3 regions of the Alloactinosynnema sp. L-07 genome follow, and region 2 is predicted to be linked to each of the others. Evidence: riboswitches for the same ligand, from Rfam matches in the RefSeq annotation. Region 2 holds a riboswitch; each other region holds the start of a gene.
What was found. A riboswitch is a leader RNA that binds a small molecule or an ion and turns the genes downstream of it on or off. The one in region 2 is predicted to bind cobalamin.

Region 1: linked by a shared signal. The riboswitch ahead of BN1701_RS13560 (ribonucleoside-diphosphate reductase subunit alpha) and the one ahead of BN1701_RS11190 (magnesium chelatase subunit D family protein) in region 2 are both predicted to bind cobalamin.
Region 3: linked by a shared signal. The riboswitch ahead of BN1701_RS13540 (ABC transporter substrate-binding protein) and the one ahead of BN1701_RS11190 (magnesium chelatase subunit D family protein) in region 2 are both predicted to bind cobalamin.

The regions. Positions count from the first base shown of each region.
Region 1 covers NZ_LN850107.1:3,067,931-3,073,760, reverse strand. Annotated here, with positions in the region: gene BN1701_RS13565 (ribonucleotide-diphosphate reductase subunit beta) at 87-1,115, opposite strand; gene BN1701_RS13560 (ribonucleoside-diphosphate reductase subunit alpha) at 1,112-3,409, opposite strand; cobalamin riboswitch at 3,591-3,803, opposite strand; gene BN1701_RS13555 (ABC transporter ATP-binding protein) at 3,832-5,382, opposite strand; gene BN1701_RS13550 (ABC transporter permease) at 5,379-5,830, opposite strand, start outside.
Region 2 covers NZ_LN850107.1:2,493,435-2,499,264, forward strand. Annotated here, with positions in the region: gene cobM (precorrin-4 C(11)-methyltransferase) at 1-285, opposite strand, end outside; gene BN1701_RS11185 (bifunctional cobalt-precorrin-7 (C(5))-methyltransferase/cobalt-precorrin-6B (C(15))-methyltransferase) at 282-1,478, opposite strand; cobalamin riboswitch at 1,578-1,701, shown strand; gene BN1701_RS11190 (magnesium chelatase subunit D family protein) at 1,783-3,738, shown strand; gene cobO (cob(I)yrinic acid a,c-diamide adenosyltransferase) at 3,752-4,366, shown strand; gene BN1701_RS11200 (cobyrinate a,c-diamide synthase) at 4,360-5,721, shown strand; gene BN1701_RS11205 (CbtA family protein) at 5,805-5,830, opposite strand, start outside.
Region 3 covers NZ_LN850107.1:3,060,375-3,066,204, forward strand. Annotated here, with positions in the region: gene pulA (pullulanase-type alpha-1,6-glucosidase) at 1-2,142, shown strand, start outside; gene BN1701_RS13530 (glyoxalase) at 2,231-2,845, opposite strand; partial or broken gene BN1701_RS37275 (RNA polymerase sigma factor) at 3,674-4,222, opposite strand; cobalamin riboswitch at 4,293-4,482, shown strand; gene BN1701_RS13540 (ABC transporter substrate-binding protein) at 4,675-5,830, shown strand, end outside.

The sequences.
Region 1 (5,830 bases), 570 kb from region 2:
ACCGCTGTCACCGGGTTCGACTCCCGGGTAGGTCTCGGTGAAGGTGAGGCCGTGTGCCGGGGGTCCCGACACACGGCACCACCCAGCTAGAACTCCTCGTCGAACGCGACCGTGCCGCTCACCGCGACCTGGTATGCCGACACCCGGCGCTCGAAGAAGTTCGACAGCTCTTGCACGTCCTGCAGTTCCATGAACCCGAACGGATTCGCCGATCCGTAGATGGGCGCGAGCCCGAGCACCGACAAGCGGCGGTCGGCGACATGCTCCAAATAGGACCGCATGTCCGCGGGCGACATCCCGGCCACCCCCTGCCCGAGCAGATCCTCGGCGAACCTCGTCTCCGCGTCGACCGCCTCGCGCAGCATCTGTCGTACCTGCTCGTGCAACTCGTCGTCGAAGAGGTCGGGCTCCTGCTGGCGCACGGTGTCCACGACGTCGAACGCGAACGCCATGTGCATAGATTCGTCGCGGAACACCCAGTTCGTGCCCGATGCCAGGCCGTTGAGCAGGCCCCGCGAACGCAGGAAGTACACGTAAGCGAAGGCGCCGTAGAAGAACAGGCCCTCGATGCACGCGGCGAAGCAGATCAGGTTGAGCAGGAAGGCCCGCCGGTCGGCGCGGGTCTCCAGCCGGTCGAGGTGCCCGATCGAGTCGATCCAGCGGAAGCAGAACTCCGCTTTGTCCCGGATGGACGGGATGTTGTCGACCGCGGCGAACGCCTCGACCCGCTCGTTCTCGTCGGGCAGGTAGGTGTCGAGCAGCGTCAGATAGAACTGGACGTGCACGGCTTCCTCGAACAGCTGCCGCGACAGGTAGAGCCGCGCCTCGGGGGCGTTGACGTGCTGGTAGAGGTTGAGCACGAGGTTGTTGGCCACGATGGTGTCGCCGGTGGCGAAGAACGCCACGAGCCGGTTGACCAGGTGCCGTTCGGCGGCCGACAGCTTCGCCAGGTCGGCGAGGTCGGAGTGGAGGTCGACCTCCTCGACCGTCCAGGTGTTCTTGATCGCGTCCCGGAACCGCTCATAGAACTGCGGATAGCGCATCGGTCGCAGCGTGAGGTCCATGCCAGGGTCCAGCAGCGCGGTCCTGCGGGCGGTGGCGTCGAGCGTGGTCACTGGCAGGCCTCACAGGATTCTGGGTTCTCGAGTGAGCAGGCGAGGGCCTCGGCGGTGGGCACGGTGGCCTGCTGGATCCGCGTCGCCGGGCGGGAACGCAGGTAGTAGGTGGTCTTCAGCCCGGCCTTCCACGCGTACAGGTACATCGAGGAGAGCTTGCCGATGGTCGGCGCGGCGACGAACAGGTTGAGCGACTGGCTCTGGTCGACGTACGCGCCGCGCGCGGCGGCCAGGTCGATCAGCGCCTTCTGCGGCAGCTCCCACGCCGTGCGGAACAGCTCGCGGACGTCGGCGGGCAGCTCGGTGAGCCCTTGCGCCGAGCCGTCGTCGCGCTTGAGCCGGGACCGGATCTCCTCGGTCCACAGGCCGCGCGCCTTGAGCTCGCGGACCAGGTACGAGTTGATCTGCAGGAACTCACCCGACAGCGTCTCGCGCTTGAACGCGTTGGACACCTGCGGCTCGACGCACTCGAAGCAGCCCGCGATCGAGGCGATCGTCGCGGTCGGGGCGATGGCGATCAGCAGCGAGTTGCGCAGTCCGTGTTCGGCGATCCGCTCACGCACGGCCGCCCAGCGCTCCGTTTGGGTCGGCGTTACCGCCCACAGGTCTGGTTGCAGGTCGCCCCGCGCGGCCCGGGTCCGCGCGTACGCCGGGTGCGCGCCCGCCGAGGCCGCGAGCTCGGCCGAGGTCTCAAGCGCCGTCAGGTAGATCTCCTCGGCGATCCGGGTGGACAGCTCGCGGGCCCGATCAGAGTCGAACGCCAGGCGCAGCGTGAAGAACACGTCCTGCAGGCCCATGACGCCCAGCCCGACCGGGCGCCACTTCGGATTGCTGCGCGCCGCTTGCTCGGTCGGGTAGTAGTTGATGTCGATCACGCGGTCGAGGAATGTCACCGCGGTCCGCACCGTCGACCGCAGCCGCGCCCAGTCCATGTCGTCGCCATCGACGTGCGCGCCGAGGTTGACCGACCCGAGGTTGCACACGGCGGTCTCGGTGTCGCTGGTGACCTCCAGGATCTCCGTGCACAGATTCGACAGGTGCACCACGTTGCCGGGCTCGGCGGTCTGGTTGCAGGTGCGGTTGGCGGTGTCCTTGAACGTCATCCACCCGTTGCCGGTCTGCGCCAGGGTGCGGATCATCCGCCCGTACAGGTCGCGGGCCTTGACCGTGCGCACCGCGCGGCCCGCCTCCTCGGCGGCCCGGTAGGCGCGGTCGAACTCGTCGCCCCACAGGTCGGGCAGCTCCGGCACCTCGTCGGGGTCGAACAGCGACCAGTCGGCGTCGGCCTCGACCCGGCGCATGAACTCGTCCGGGATCCAGTTGGCCAGGTTGAGGTTGTGGGTGCGCCGGGCGTCCTCGCCGGTGTTGTCGCGCAGCTCCAGGAACTCCTCGATGTCGGGGTGCCAGGTCTCCAGGTAGACGCAGGCCGCGCCCTTGCGCCGCCCGCCCTGGTTGACCGCCGCGACCGACGCGTCCAGCGTGCGCAGCCACGGCACGATCCCGTTGGAATGCCCGTTGGTGCCGCGGATCAGCGCGCCCCGTGAGCGCACCCGCGACCACTGCACGCCGATGCCGCCCGCGAACTTCGACAGGTGCGCGATCTGGGCGTACCGCTCGTAGATCGACGACAACTCGTCCTTCGGCGAGTCGAGCAGGTAGCACGAGGACATCTGGGTGTGCCGGGTACCGGAGTTGAACAGCGTCGGCGAGCTGGGCAGGTAGGCCAGCGACGACATCAGCCGGTAGAAGGCGATGGCCTCGGCGGGCGTGTGCGACAGCCCGCACGCCACCCGCAACAGCCAGTACTGCGGCACCTCGATCACCGAGCGCGTCGACGGGTGCCGCAGCAGGTAGCGGTCGTAGACGGTGCGCAGCCCGAAGTACTCGAACCGCCGGTCGGCCGACTCGTCGATCGCGTCGTCGAGCTTGCGCGCGTGGGCGGCGACGAACGTGGCCGTCGCGTCCCCGATCAGGCCCTCGGAATGACCCAGTCGCACGCTCTGGCTGAACGACGCGACGCCCTGCCCGCGCACCTCCTTGTCGATGTAGGCCGACAGCAGGCCCGCGGCGAGCTTGGAGTACTCGGGTTCCTCGGCGACCAGTTCCGCCGCGGTCTGGATGGACAGCCGGTCCAACTCGGCGGTGGTCGCGCCGTCGTAGAGACCGCTGATCGTCCGCGTCGCGACCCGCAGCGGGTCGACGTCGGCAAGGTCGACGGCACACCGGCGCACCGCCCGGACGATCTTGGCCACATCCACGGGTTCCAGTGCGCCACTGCGCTTGCGCACCCGCATGGTGGTCCCCAGTGTGTCAATCCTCTGTGGACTGATTGGGGTCGACAGGTCAGAGACCGTCACAGCTCTCTCCTCGCGAGCTCGGTCGAACCGCCGGGCCACCTAGACACGCGAAGACCGAGCGGGCGCACGCGACCGCGTCGCCCTCGCGCCCTCCCTCGGGGCCCGGACGCCCGCACGCGGCGCGTGCGGGGCGGCTGGCAGGTCTTCGGACTCACGGGCGTGCCTGGTGGCGCCTACTGGCCGTCGCTTCCCGGACTAGTGATGTGTCCAGTGCTTCCTGACGGCTGTCGTTCCCGTTCACCGCTGCGGGGCAGTCCCGGACTCGCACCGGGTTCCCTCTTACGACGACCGCCCTGGATTGGACGGCCGAACCAGCTCTGATCGACACCATACATGGGGTGTGGAGCGTCGATTGGCAACTACATGTTGTGGGCGTGTCGGGTTGCTGGGGCGGCCGTGAGAAACCGCTCGGCCAGCGGGTGCGGGGTGTCGTCGCGCAGGATCTCGCCCGTCGGGCCCTGCGCGTGGATCCGCCCGCCGTCGAGCAGCGCGACCCGGTCGGCGATCGCGGCGACGACGCCGAGGTCGTGGGTGATGAACAGCAGCGCCAAGTCGAGGTCGCGCTGCAACTCGCTCAGCAGACCCAGGACGGACGCCTGCACCGAGACGTCGAGCGCGGAGGTGATCTCGTCGCACACCAGCACCGCGGGGTCCGCGGCCAGCGCACGGGCGATCGCCGCGCGCTGCTGTTCGCCACCGGAGAGCTGGGCCGGGTACCGGTCGGCCAGCTCTCGCGGCAGTCGGACGCTGTCGAGCAACGCGCCGACCCTGGATTCGCTGCCCGTGCCGAAGAACCGCAGCACGCGGGCGAGTTCGGCGCCCACGGTCCGGCGCGGATTGAGCGAGTCACCGGGGGACTGGACCACGATGGCGATACGTTTGCGCTGGTCGCGGGTGCGCCGGTGAGTCATGGTGACGCCGTCGATGGTCAGCGTGCCCGCGTCGGGGCGGTGCAGCCCCGCGACGCAGCGGCCGATGGTCGTCTTGCCGGACCCGGATGCCCCCACCAGGGCCAGGCACCGCCCGGCGGTGAGGTCGAGGTCGACGTCCTGGGCCGCGACCACCGACCCGTGGGACGCGGTCAGCCCCCGTACCCGCAGCACCGTCGGCGTCTCCGGCCGGGCCGCGACCCGGGCGCGCGGGTCGGGCGTCGCCGCGATCAGCTCGCGGGTGTACGGCTCGCGGGGACGGCCGATGACCTCGTCGGCCGGGCCCTGCTCGACGATCACGCCCGCCCGCATGACAACGACCCGATCGGCGACCTCGGCCGCCGCCGCGACGTCGTGGGTCACGTAGACCATCGCCGCCCCGGTCTGGGCGCGCAGCTGCCGCAGGTGGGTCAGGAACTCCCGCTGGGTGACCGCGTCGAGCCCGGTGGTCGGCTCGTCCAGGACGATCACCGCCGGGTCGAGCAGCAGCGCCTGCGCGATGACCACCCGCTGCCGCTGCCCGCCGGACAGCTGGTGGGGATACCGGCGCAGCAGCCGGGGATCGGCGGGCAGCCGCGCCCGGTCCAGTGCGGTCGCGATCGCGGTGTCGGCGTCCTGCCGCATGCCGTGGACGCGCAGGATCTCCGCGAGCTGCACGCCGACGCGGCGGGCCGGGTTGAGCGCCCGCAACGGATCCTGCGGCACGTAGCTGACCAAAGTGGACCGCAGCGAGCGGACGTCGGGCCTATCGAGCATCGACTCGCCCGCGATCACGACCTCGCCCGCGTCGATCGCCGTGCCCGCGTTGGCCCACCCGAGCAGCGCCAGCGCGGTGGTGGTCTTGCCGGAGCCGGACTCGCCGATGACGGCCAGCAGTTGTCCCGCCTCGACGGAAAACGAGACGGTGTCGACGATCGGCCTGCCCGAGTCGGTGACCACGCGCAGGCCCCGCACGTCCACGGCGGGAGTCGTGCCAGTCATGCCGGAATCTCCTTGCGGTCGCGGCGAAGCGCGGCGGCGATCTCGTCGCCGCCGAGGTTGACGGTGATGGTCAGCAGGGCGATCAGCAGGGCCGGGCCGAGCACGGCCCACGGCTGCAACGCCAGGCCCATGCGGTTCTCGGCGACCATCAGCGCCCAGTCGGCGGCGGGCGGCTGGAGCCCGAGGCCCAGGAAGTTGGCCCCGGCCACCATGGCGATCGTGCCGCTGACGCGCGATCCGACGTCGGACAGCATCGGCGCGGCGATGTTGGGCAGCACGTCGCGCGCGGCGACGCTCGCCTTGGACTCGCCGCGCGCGAGCGCCGCCTCCACATACCCACGCCCACCGACCTCCAGCGTCGCCGCGCGCACCACGCGGGCGATGCCGGGGATGTTGGCCAGCGCCGCGGCGAGTACCACCACCAGCCAGCCCCGGCCGGACGCGGCGG
Region 2 (5,830 bases):
GCGGATCTGCTCGGCGATCGCGCTGAACACCGACGGATCGCCGGAGTGCAGGCGGGCGACGTCGTGGCCGTCGGCGTGGGCGGCGAGCAACTCGGCGGTGATCTCGTCGAGGGTCAGGTTCGCCGTGTCGACCTTGCGCGCACCAGGCGGGCACAGGCCCAACAGTTCCTCCGGCACCAGCGCGCCCGCGTAGAGACACACGGGCGACGCGGTGATGATCCGCTGCCCGCGCACCGTGATCAGGTCGGCGGCCCCAGGGCCCGCCCCGATGAAGTGCACGGTCATTGGTTCTCCTTCACCACGGTCCACTGCGTCACCGGAAGCATCGGCCGCCACGCGGTGAACGCGCCCAGCGGGGCCGCGCGGCTGATCGCGAGCCGGATCAGGTCGCCGCCGAGGTCGGCCCGCCAGCGGGTGACCAGGGCCTCGGACTCCAGCGTCACGGCGTTCACCACCAACCTGCCGCCGGGCCGCAGCGCCGCCCACCCGGCCGCGATGACCCCTTCGACGGTCACCCCGCCGCCGACGAACACCACGTCGGGGTCCGGCAGGTCCTCCAGCGCGTCCGGCGCCGACCCGTGCACGACCCGCAGGCCGGGCACCCCGAGCCGGTTGGCGTTGCGGATGATCCGCTCGGCCCGGTCCGCGCGCGGCTCGACGGCGATCGCCCGGCACGACGGGTGCGACCGCATCCACTCGATCCCAACACTGCCGGAGCCCGCGCCGATGTCCCACAGCAGCAGCCCCGGCTCCGGCGACAGGGCGGCCACCGTCACCGCGCGGATCTCCCGCTTGGTGATCTGGCCGTCGTGTTCGTAGGTGTCGTCCGGCAGGCCGGGTGTGCGGGGCAGCCTGCGGGCCTCCGGCGCGGCCACGCACTCGACGGCGACGATGTTGAGGGCACCGACGGCGGCGGACCAGTCGTCGGCGATCCCGCTCACCAACTGCTCGTCCGGACCGCCGACCGACGACACGACGGTCATCCGGCTGGCCCCGAATCCCCGCGCGGTCAGCAGCCGGGCGACGGCCAGTGGCGTGGTCGAGTTCTCGCTGAGCACCAGCACGCGGCGGCCGTGGTGGACCACGGCGTGCAACCGCACCACCGGCCGCGCCACCGCGCTGACCACTTCGACGTCCTCCAGCGCCCAGCCCAGCCGCGCGCACACCAGCGACGCCGACGACGGGTGGGAGATCACCCGGAGCTCGGTCCGGCGGGCCAGGGTCGCCCCGATCCCGTAGAACATCGGGTCGCCGCTGGCCAGCACGCACAGCGCGCGGTCGCGGTGCGCGTCGAGGATCGCCGGAATCGCGGGCACGAGGGGTGACGGCCACTCGACCCGGTCGGCGGCGATCTCCTCGGGCAGCAGCGCGAGCTGACGGGCCACCCCGACGATCACGTCGGCGCTGGCCAGCGCGTCGCGGGCGGGTCCGGCCAAGCCTGCCCACCCGTCCGCACCGATGCCCACCACAGTCACCACGAGTGCACACGGTAACCGACCGCCGCCGAGATCCACGCCACGCGGCTTGGTCGTGGCGGGTCGGGTCTGCGACGATGCGAGCGACCAAGCAGGGTGTGCGAGGAAACCGGTGCGATTCCGGTGCGGTCCCGCCACTGTGACCGGGGAGCGCCACTCCCCCGCGTGCCACCGGGGCGACCTGGGAAGGCCGGAGCGGCGCGTCGATCCGGGAGCCAGGACACTCCGCCCTGCCGAGACCGACCCGGGCGCGGACCCGGAGTGAGGATCATGGCGTGCTGCCTGCCAGCTTTGTTGTCGTGTGCCGATGAGCGCCGGCTACCCGTTCTCCGCGGTCGTCGGCCACGACGACCTCCGACTCGCGCTGCTGCTCAACGCCGTGCACCCGGGTATCGGCGGTGTGCTGGTCCGGGGTGAGAAGGGCACAGCGAAGTCGACCATCGTGCGTGCGCTGGCCGCCCTGCTGCCCGACATCGCCGCGGTCCACGGCTGCCGGTTCAGCTGCGACCCGGCCGCGCCCGACCCGCGCTGCCCCGACGGCCCGCACGACGGCGGCCGGGACACCCGCGCCGCCCGGCTCATCGAGTTGCCCGTGGGCGCCACCGAGGACCGCCTCATCGGTTCGCTCGACCTCGAGCGCGCGCTGACTGAGGGTGTCCGCGCCTACCAGCCGGGGCTGCTGGCCGCCGCGCACCGCGGCGTGCTCTACGTCGATGAGGTCAACCTGCTGCACGACCACCTGGTCGACCTGCTGCTCGACGCGGCGGCGATGGGCCGCGCGCATGTCGAGCGCGAGGGCGTCTCGGTGTCGCACGCGGCGTCGTTCCTGCTGGTCGGGACCATGAACCCGGAGGAGGGCGAGCTGCGCCCGCAGCTGCTCGACCGGTTCGGGCTGACCGTGGAGGTGCGCGCGGCGCGGGACGTGCCCACGCGCACCGAGGTCATCCGCCGCAGGCTGGCCTTCGAGGCCGACCCGGCCGGGTTCGCCACCCAATGGTCCACTTCGGACACCGAGCTGGCAGGCAAGATCGCCGATGCCCGCGCGGCGCTGCCGAAGGTCACGCTGCCCGACGGCGAGCTGCGCCGGATCGCGGCGGTGTGCGCGGCCTTCGACGTCGACGGCATGCGCGCGGACCTGGTGCTCGCCCGCACCGCCGTGGCGCACGCCGCGTGGCGCGGCGCCGAGCAGGTCGAGGAGGCCGACGTCGCCGTGGCCGCCCGGCTCGCCCTGCCGCACCGGCGCAGGCGCGACCCGTTCGACGAGCCGGGCATCGAGCAGGACCAGCTCGATCAGGCGCTGCGCGACGCCGCCGAGCACACCGACCCGGATCCCGACCCAGGACCGGAAGGCCCGGGCGGCGGCGCACCGGAGCCGGGCGACGGTCCCAGCGGCCCCACCCAGGGCTCCCAGCAGTCGCCCCAGGAGTCCCCCACGGGTGGACAGGCACCGGCAACCCCCGACCCGGCGTTCCGCGCCCGGCACCTGGAGATCGCCGGTGTCGGCGAGGGCGCCCCCGGGCGCCGGTCCCGGTCGCGGGCGGGCGCCGGAAGGGCGCTGCGGGCGTCGACCTCGCAGGGCGCGGGTGTCCACCTGGTCGGCACGCTGACCGCCGCCGCGCCGCACCAGCACCAGCGTGGCCGCGTTGGCACGGCGTTGATCGTGAAGGCCGGTGACGTCCGCAAGTCGGTGCGCGAGGGCCGGGAGAGCAACCTGGTCCTGTTCGCCGTGGACGCGTCCGGCTCGATGGCCGCGCGCAAGCGGATGTCGGCGGTGACCGGCGCGGTGATCTCCCTGCTGCGCGACGCCTACCAGCGTCGGGACAAGGTCGGCCTGGTCACCTTCCGCGGCTCGTCGGCCGAGTTGGTGCTGCCGCCGACGTCGTCGGTCGAAGCCGCCGTGGCCCGGCTGCGCGACTTGCGCACGGGTGGGCGGACGCCGCTGGCCGACGGCCTGCTGCGGGCCCGCAAGACCTTGGCCGTGGAGCGCCTGCGTGACCCGCGCAGGCGGGCGTTGCTGGTGGTCGTCACCGACGGCCGCGCCACCGTCCCGGTCGCCCACGACGCCGTCGGCGACGCACTCCGGGCCGCGGCGATGATCGCCGCCGAGGGCGCGGCGAGCGTGGTGGTCGACTGCGAGAGCGGGCCGGTCCGGCTCGGCCTCGCCGTCCGGCTGGCCGCCGCGCTGGGCGGCACCGGGCTGCGCCTGGAAGACCTGTCCGCCGACGCCGTCGCGGGCGTCGTCCGTGCCGCGCGCGCGGCCTGAGGGGGGATCACCGATGCCACAGGGCAAGCCCGAGACCGTCCCCGACGACGGCCGCACCACCCGCCAGCGGCGCAACCGGCCGCTGGTGGTGGTCCACACCGGTGAGATGAAGGGCAAGTCGACCGCCGCGTTCGGCCTGGCGCTGCGCGGGTGGAACCAGGGCTGGTCGATCGGGGTGTTCCAGTTCGTCAAGTCCGCGAAGTGGAAGGTCGGCGAGGAGTCTGCGTTCCTCGCGCTTGGCAAGCTGCACGAGCAGACCGGCGAGGGCGGGCCGGTCGAGTGGCACAAGATGGGCGCGGGCTGGTCGTGGTCGCGCAAGTCGGGCACCGAGGACGACCACGCCGAGGCCGCGCGCGAGGGCTGGGCGGAGATCGCCCGCCGGATCGAGCGCGAGGAACACGACCTGTACGTCCTCGACGAGTTCACCTACCCGCTCAAGTGGGGCTGGATCGACGTCGACGAGGTCGTGCGGACGCTGACCGACCGGCCTGGACACCAGCACGTGGTGATCACCGGCCGGGACGCGCCGCAGGCATTGGTCGACGCCGCCGACCTGGTGACGCACATGACCAAGGTCAAGCACCCGATGGACGCGGGCCAGAAGGGCCAGAAGGGCATCGAGTGGTAGCCAGACTCGTCGTGGCGGCCCCCGGGTCCGGCAGCGGGAAGACGACTGTCGCCACGGGTCTGATGGCCGCCCTGCGGCGGCGCGGGCACACGGTCGCGCCGTTCAAGGTCGGGCCGGACTACATCGATCCCGGCTACCACTCGCTGGCGTGCGACCGGCCGGGCCGCAACCTCGACCCGGTCCTCGTCGGCGAGCACCGGGTCGGCCCGCTGTTCCGCCACGGCGCGGCGGGCGCCGATCTCGCGGTGGTCGAGGGCGTCATGGGCCTGTTCGACGGCCGCATCGGCCACCAGGTCGCCGCGGGCGGCTACGGCTCGACCGCGCACGTGGCCGAGCTGATCAACGCGCCGGTGCTGCTGGTGGTCGACACCCGCGGGCAGAGCACGAGCCTGGCCGCGCTGCTGCACGGCTTCCGCTCCTACCGCGCGGGCGTGCGGCTCGCGGGCGTGGTGCTCAACCAGGTCGGCTCCGACCGGCACGAACAGGTCCTGCGCGAGGCGTGCGACGACGTCGGTCTGCCGGTACTGGGGTCGGTGCGGCGCGCGGTGGACGTGGATGTGCCGTCGCGGCACCTCGGGCTGGTCCCCGCCGTGGAGCACGGCGCGGCGGCGGTCCAGGCGGTCGCGGCGATGGCCGACCTGATCGACGGCTCGGTCGACTTGGACGCGATCGTCGCGCTGGCCCGGTCGGCGCCGGGCTTCCCTGGCCCGGCCTGGGATCCCGCCGCCGAGGTCACGCCCACGGCGGGCAGGCCGGTGGTCGCGGTCGCGGGCGGTCCAGCGTTCACCTTCGGCTACACCGAGCACGTTGAGCTGCTGCGGGCGGCGGGCGCGGAGATCGCCGTGGTCGATCCCCTGCGCGACGAACACCTGCCCGAGCGGACGCGGGCGCTGGTGCTGCCGGGCGGATTCCCGGAGCAGCACGTCGAGGCCCTGTCGGCCAACAGCGCCTTGCGCGCGGCCGTCCGCGCGCTGGCCGGATCCGGCGCCCCGATCCACGCCGAGTGCGGCGGCCTGCTCTACCTCGCGTCCGAATTGGACGATCTGCCGATGTGCGGGGTGCTGCCCGCGACCGCGGCGATGACCCCCCGCCTGACCCTGGGCTACCGCGACGCGGTCGCCGCGACCGACTCGGCGCTGCACGCCGAGGGCACCAGGGTCACCGGCCACGAGTTCCACCGCACCCGCACCACCCCGGCCCACGGCACCGGCCCCGCGTGGATCTGGCGCGACCACGAGGGGACGGTCCAGCGGGAGGGTTTCGCGGTGGGCGGGGTGCACGCGTCCTATCTGCACACCCACCCGGCGGGCAACCCGGCGGCGATCTCGGCGTTCGTCTCGGCCCTCAAGAACTGAACGATTCGAGTCTCCAACTTCGCTTGAACGACGAACCGCGAGCCGCCCGACACGGGTGGCTCGCGGTTCGAGGTGTCGTCAGCTCAGGCCTTGCGTTGCAGGCTCCGGT
Region 3 (5,830 bases), 570 kb from region 2:
AAGCTGCGGCTGTTCGGCACCACCTCCCCCGCGCGTGACGCCCAGCCGTCGCAGGTCGTCGACCTGCGCCGCGACGATGTCACGGGATCTTGGACGGGGAGCGGGGCTTGGCGGGACTTCTACTACCAGTTCGAGGTGACCGGGTGGTCGGCGCCGGAGAACAGGTTCCGGACCGTGGTCGTCACCGACCCGCACTCGGTGGCGCTGTCGGTCGACTCGACGCACTCACAGTTCGCCGACCTGGGCAGTGACGGCGCCAAGCCCGCGGGCTGGGACCAGCAGGTGGCCAGGGGTCTCGGCGGCGACGCCACCGAGCACGGCATCACCGAGCTGCATGTGCGCGATTTCTCCATCGCCGACGACACGGTTCCGGAGGGTGAGCGCGGCACCTACCGCGCGTTCACGCACCGCGATTCGGTCGGGATGAAGCACCTGAAGTCGCTGGCTGAGGCCGGGATGGACACCGTGCACCTGCTGCCGACGTTCGACATCGCGAGCATCCCGGAGCGGCGTGCCGACCAGCAGCGACCAGCGTGCGACTTGGCGTCGTTGCCCGCCGACTCGCCACAACAGCAGGAATGCACCAGCGCCGCCGCGGCCCGCGACGGGTTCAACTGGGGCTACGATCCGCTGCACTACGACGTCCCGGAGGGCTCCTACGCCACCGACGACGCCCAGTCCGGCCCGGCGCGCGCCCGTCAGTACCGCGAGATGGTGCAGTCGTTGCACGACAACGGGAACCGGGTCGTGGTGGACGTGGTCTACAACCACACCACGGCATCGGGCGACGCGGCGAACTCGGTGCTCGACAAGGTCGTCCCCGGCTACTACCAGCGGCTCGCCCTCGACGGCACGGTCGCGAACTCCACCTGCTGCGCCAACACCGCGCCGGAGAACGCGATGATGGGCAAGCTCGTGGTCGACTCGGTCGTACACTGGGCCCGAACGTACAAAGTGGACGGTTTCCGGTTCGACCTGATGGGCCACCACCCCAAGGCGAACATCCTCGCCGTGCGCGCCGCACTCGACGCGCTGACCGTCGAACGCGACGGTGTGGACGGTCGTGCCATCCGGGTCTACGGCGAGGGCTGGGACTTCGGCGAGGTCGCGGGCAACGCCCGGTTCGTCCAGGCCACGCAGCCCACCCTGGAGGGCACCGGCATCGCCACGTTCAGCGACCGCCAACGCGACGCCATGCGCGGCGGCGGCCCGTTCGACGAGGATCCCCGGGTGCAGGGCTTGGCCTCCGGTCTGGCCGGTGACCTCAACGGCTCCCCCGCCAACGGCGACCCGGCCGCCCGCCTGGTCAACTACTCCGACCTGGTGAAGCTGGGCATGTCGGGCAACCTGGCCGACTTCAGCTTCCGCTCCACGGCGGGCCCGGTCGTGCGCGGACGCGACGTGTCCTACAACGGCTCGCCTGCGGGTTACACCGCTTCGCCGGGAGAGGTGATCACCTACTCGGACGCCCATGACAACGAGACCCTGTTCGACGCACTGGCGTTGAAGCTGCCGGTCGGGACATCGATGGCCGACCGGGTGCGGATGCAGAAGATCGCCCACGCCCCGGTGCTCCTCGGCCAGGGCCAGCCGTTCATGCTGGCGGGCAGCGAGTTCCTGCGCTCGAAGTCCTTGGACCGCAACAGCTACGACTCGGGAGACTGGTTCAACCGGTACGACCCGGCGTTGCGCTCCAACGGGTTCGCCCGCGGCCTGCCGCCCGCGGCCGACAACCGGGCGAAGTGGCCGTACATGGGACCGGTCCTGGCCACGCCGTCGGTCAGCCCCGCGACAGCTGACATGCGCCGGGCGGTCGACGACACCCTCGAACTGCTGCGGATCCGCCAGTCGTCACCACTGTTCACCCTGGCCGACGCCGACGCGGTACAGACGAAACTGTCGTTCCCCGCTGCCGCGGCGGGCCTGATCGTGGCCCACTTGGACGACACCGTGGGCACGGACGTCGATCCGGGGCGCGAGGGGCTCCTTGTCGTGGTGAATCCGTTCCCGACTGAGAAGACGGTAACCGTGCCCGCGAGTGGTTGGACGACGCATCCGCTGAGCACGGACGCCGGTCGGGCGGTTGTCGCGGATGGCTCGGTGACGGTGCCCGCGAGGTCGGTGGTGGTGCTGTCGCGCTGACCCTGCGAAGGATTGTGGCGCGAGCGCGGGCGAGTCAGGGGACGCCCGCGCTCGCGCCGCGCCGCGCGTCGACTGATTCCCAAGTGCGTCAGGCCTGCGCCGTCTCCCAGCCGAACCCGTCCGGATCGGTGAACGGCTCGGCGTCGGTGCCGATGACGATCCGGTGCGACCCGGTGCCCTCCGGCGGGCAGCCAGCGTCCTTGGCGAGGGCGCGGCGCCCGTAGAGCGCCAGCTTGACCCGGCTCGACGGACTGGCGAACTCGACGTACTTGCGGCCGAAGCTCTTCGCCACCGCGAGTCCGTGGTCGACGTAAAACCGCTTGCTCACGGCCACGTCCTCGGCGCCCAGCAGGAGCACCATCTCATCGATCTTCCGGGCGTCCGGGCCCGTGTCCTTCTTCGCCGACGTCGCGACCTTCCAGATCGACCCGTCCGGCGCCCGCACGACCCCGCCGTAGCCCCAGAACGACTTCGCGACCGGTTTGAGCGACGTGGCACCCGCGTCGAGGGCTGCGCCGATGAGTCCCTTGACGATGGATGGCTGGGACACGGTGAGCGAGAGCGTGAACCCGCGAAAGCCGGTCGTCGGCGCTTCCGAGGCCCGTAGGCGCACTTGGGTGTCAAGACCGAATGCCTCTTTGTAGAAGGCTTCGGCGAGCGCGGGGTCGGGTACTTCGAGGGTGATGGATTTGATGGAGGTCATGGCTGTTCCTTAGGTCGCTGCCCGTCGTAGCCGACGTCGTCTATGGCGGCAACACTAGGTTCGGCGCTGAGGCTTCGCTTCTCGATTCCTGATCGGTCTGGGTCGCTACGCCTGACTTTGCTCGGGGTGTCCTCCCTGACCTTCGGTAATCATCTGCGCACCACGCGTGAGCGACGGATCGCGGTCCCCTGGTTCCCCGGACGGAATCCACTTGCCGTTCGAACTCGCCAACGAGGGTGTCGCGGGGTCTGAGGACAGGTGCAGCGCGTGCAGGATGTCTCTCGGTGAGGTCAGCAGGTGCGGCTGGTGGTCGAGGCGAAGCTGCTGGACCGAGGTCAGCTGGTGCACGGCGACCACCCACTCCACCTTCACGACAAGGAGCGCCCCGACCCTGATCACGGCATCCTTTGTGGACTGTAGTGAGGTGAGAAGCGGGCCGAGGTTCTGCATGAGCGTGGCGGTCACGTTCGCGTCGTGGGCGAGCACGCCGCGGGATTCGACGGCGTGCATGGCGACCGCTGCGGCCTCGCCAGCTATTGGAGAGCGCGCGACGTCGCGGGTGCGCGCTCGCATGCGTCGAAACCACGAGCCGAGGACGGGGTCGTCGCGATCGGCCATCTCGAGTCCGGCCGTCCGAAGGAGGACCTCAAGTTCGGCTTCGACCCGCTCATGGCCCGCCTCGTCGGCGAGGTAGATGGTGATCGGGATCGTCAGGTCGTCGGCGTCCGGCTCCGTGGGGATAGCGACCTGCGGAACCTTCTCCTCATCCAGGAATCGCAGCGTCGAGATGTCGGACGGCACGTCCACCCGGACTTCGGCAATGACTTCGTCGAACAGAGCCCGCAGGGCGTTGAGGCAGCGCCCTCGGGTCGGACCGATGCTGCCGAGGGGCAGGTTCAAAGCGTCGGCGACCACACGATATTCCGCCCGTCCGGCAAGCACCGTCAGTCGCAGCAGCTCCTGGCAGCGCTGGGGCAACCGCTGGAAGGCCACCCACAGGTACTGGTCCGACTGGCCACTCAGCGGCGAGTCGTCGATCACCAGCTCGGCCGACGCCGGGGGTGCCCCGTACGCTCGGGCCCGCCTGGCCTCCCGCCGCGTCGTGGTGATCAGCCAGCCGACCAAGGCCCTGGACTCGGCGAGCCGGTCGAGGTGACGCAACAGCGTGAGCCAGACAGTCTGAACGACGTCCTCGGCGGCGTTCCGGTCAAGTCCGCCGCCTCGCGCCACGTGCCAGACGAGCGGGGTCAACTCGGCGACCAGGACATCCAGCGCCGAGCGGTCTCCGCCTTGCGCGGCGCGCAGATAGGCCGAGTACCTGTCCTGCTCCCCCAAACCTTCCAAGGTGTCGGGTTTCGTGCCCGTGTCTTTGCTCATCGACCACCCCTTCAACTGACACCACAGTCTGACGGTGATCGAACCGACAACCAGCTGTCTGGTCAAGGCGCGGGTGTTCTGCCATGATGGCGCGACCAGGCGATGGCGACGAGGAAGCCGGTGTGAATCCGGCACGGTACCGCCACTGTGATCGGTGAGCGACTCCCGCGACTGGCCACTGCCCCACCAGGGGTGGGAAGGCCGGGGAGAAGCGTTGATCCGACGAGTCAGGAGACTCGACCATCGCTACCTCACCATCCGGGGCGGTTCTCCCCGAGAGAGGCAGTTGCCGTGCGGACTGTCGTTCACCCAGTCATTCTCCTTTCGTACAGGAACCTTTCCCGGCGCTGACCGCCGTTCACTGACATCCCAGCGGGTCTGAGCGATCCGCGGTTCCTCCATGCGCCGACGCGGGCGCATGGCTCTTTCCTGTGCGCTCAAGGAGTTCACCCATGTTCGATCGATCGACCCTGCCCTCCCGCCGGACCATCCTCAAAGGAGCGTTCGCGGGCGCGGTCCTCCTCGGCGCTCCCGCGTGCGGGCCGGGCAACGCCACCGGCAACGCGAGCGAGACGCCCCGGCGGGGCGGGAATCTGCGGGTGGTGGTTTCCGGGGCCAGCACCACCGACGACGTACTCGACCCGCACCTGGCAGGATCGTGGGGTGGTGGCGCGGTGGCGAAGAACGTGTTCGACAAGCTGGTGGCCTACAACCACGACCTGACGCTGCGGCCACGACTGGCCGAGTCGCTCGAACCCAACGCCGACGGGACGGTCTGGACGGTCCGACTCCGCAAGGGCGTGCGCTGGCACGACGGCAAGCCGCTGACCGCCGACGACGTGCTGTGGAGCGTCAAGCGGATCCTGGACCCGGCCAACAAGCTGCCCGCCGCCGCGGACCTGTCCATGATCGATCTCGCAGGCTCGCGGAAGGTCGACGACACCACCGTCGAGCTCCGGATGACGCAGCCGATGGCCGATCTCGGCGCGCTGTTGGCGGGCTGGTACGTCTACGTGGTCCAGAACGGGACGAACACGTTCGACAAGCAGCATCCGCCGGTCGGCACCGGGCCGTTCCGGTTCGGCGACTGGGCGCCGGGCGAGCGGACCACGCTGCTGCGCAACGACTCCTATTGGGAGGACGGCAAACCGTATGTCGACAGCGTCGAGATCATCCTCGCCGCGAGCGCCGACGCACGGCTCAACGTGTTCCTGTCCGGCGCGGCCGACATCGTGCACGAGCTGTCCCATGTGCAAGGGAAGACACAGCAGGGGAATCCGGCACTGACGATCCACCAGTCACCGGTGGGCACGTTCCAGGCGTTCAACATGCTCATCGATCGGGAGCCGTTCACCGATCCCCGCGTCCGGGAGGCACTGCGGCTGGCAGTGGACCGAAAGGCCATCGTGGACTCCGTCTACTTCGGATACGGCGAGGTCGGCAACGACCTGTACGGCAAGGGCGCGCCGAACTACGCCGACTCGATCCCGCAGCGCGCCTACGACCCCGAGAAGGCCCGCGCGCTGCTGCGGGAAGCGGGCAAGGAGAACCTGACGGTCACCCTGCACACCTCCGACGCCACGCCCGGCTTCGTCGAGTCGGCGCTGC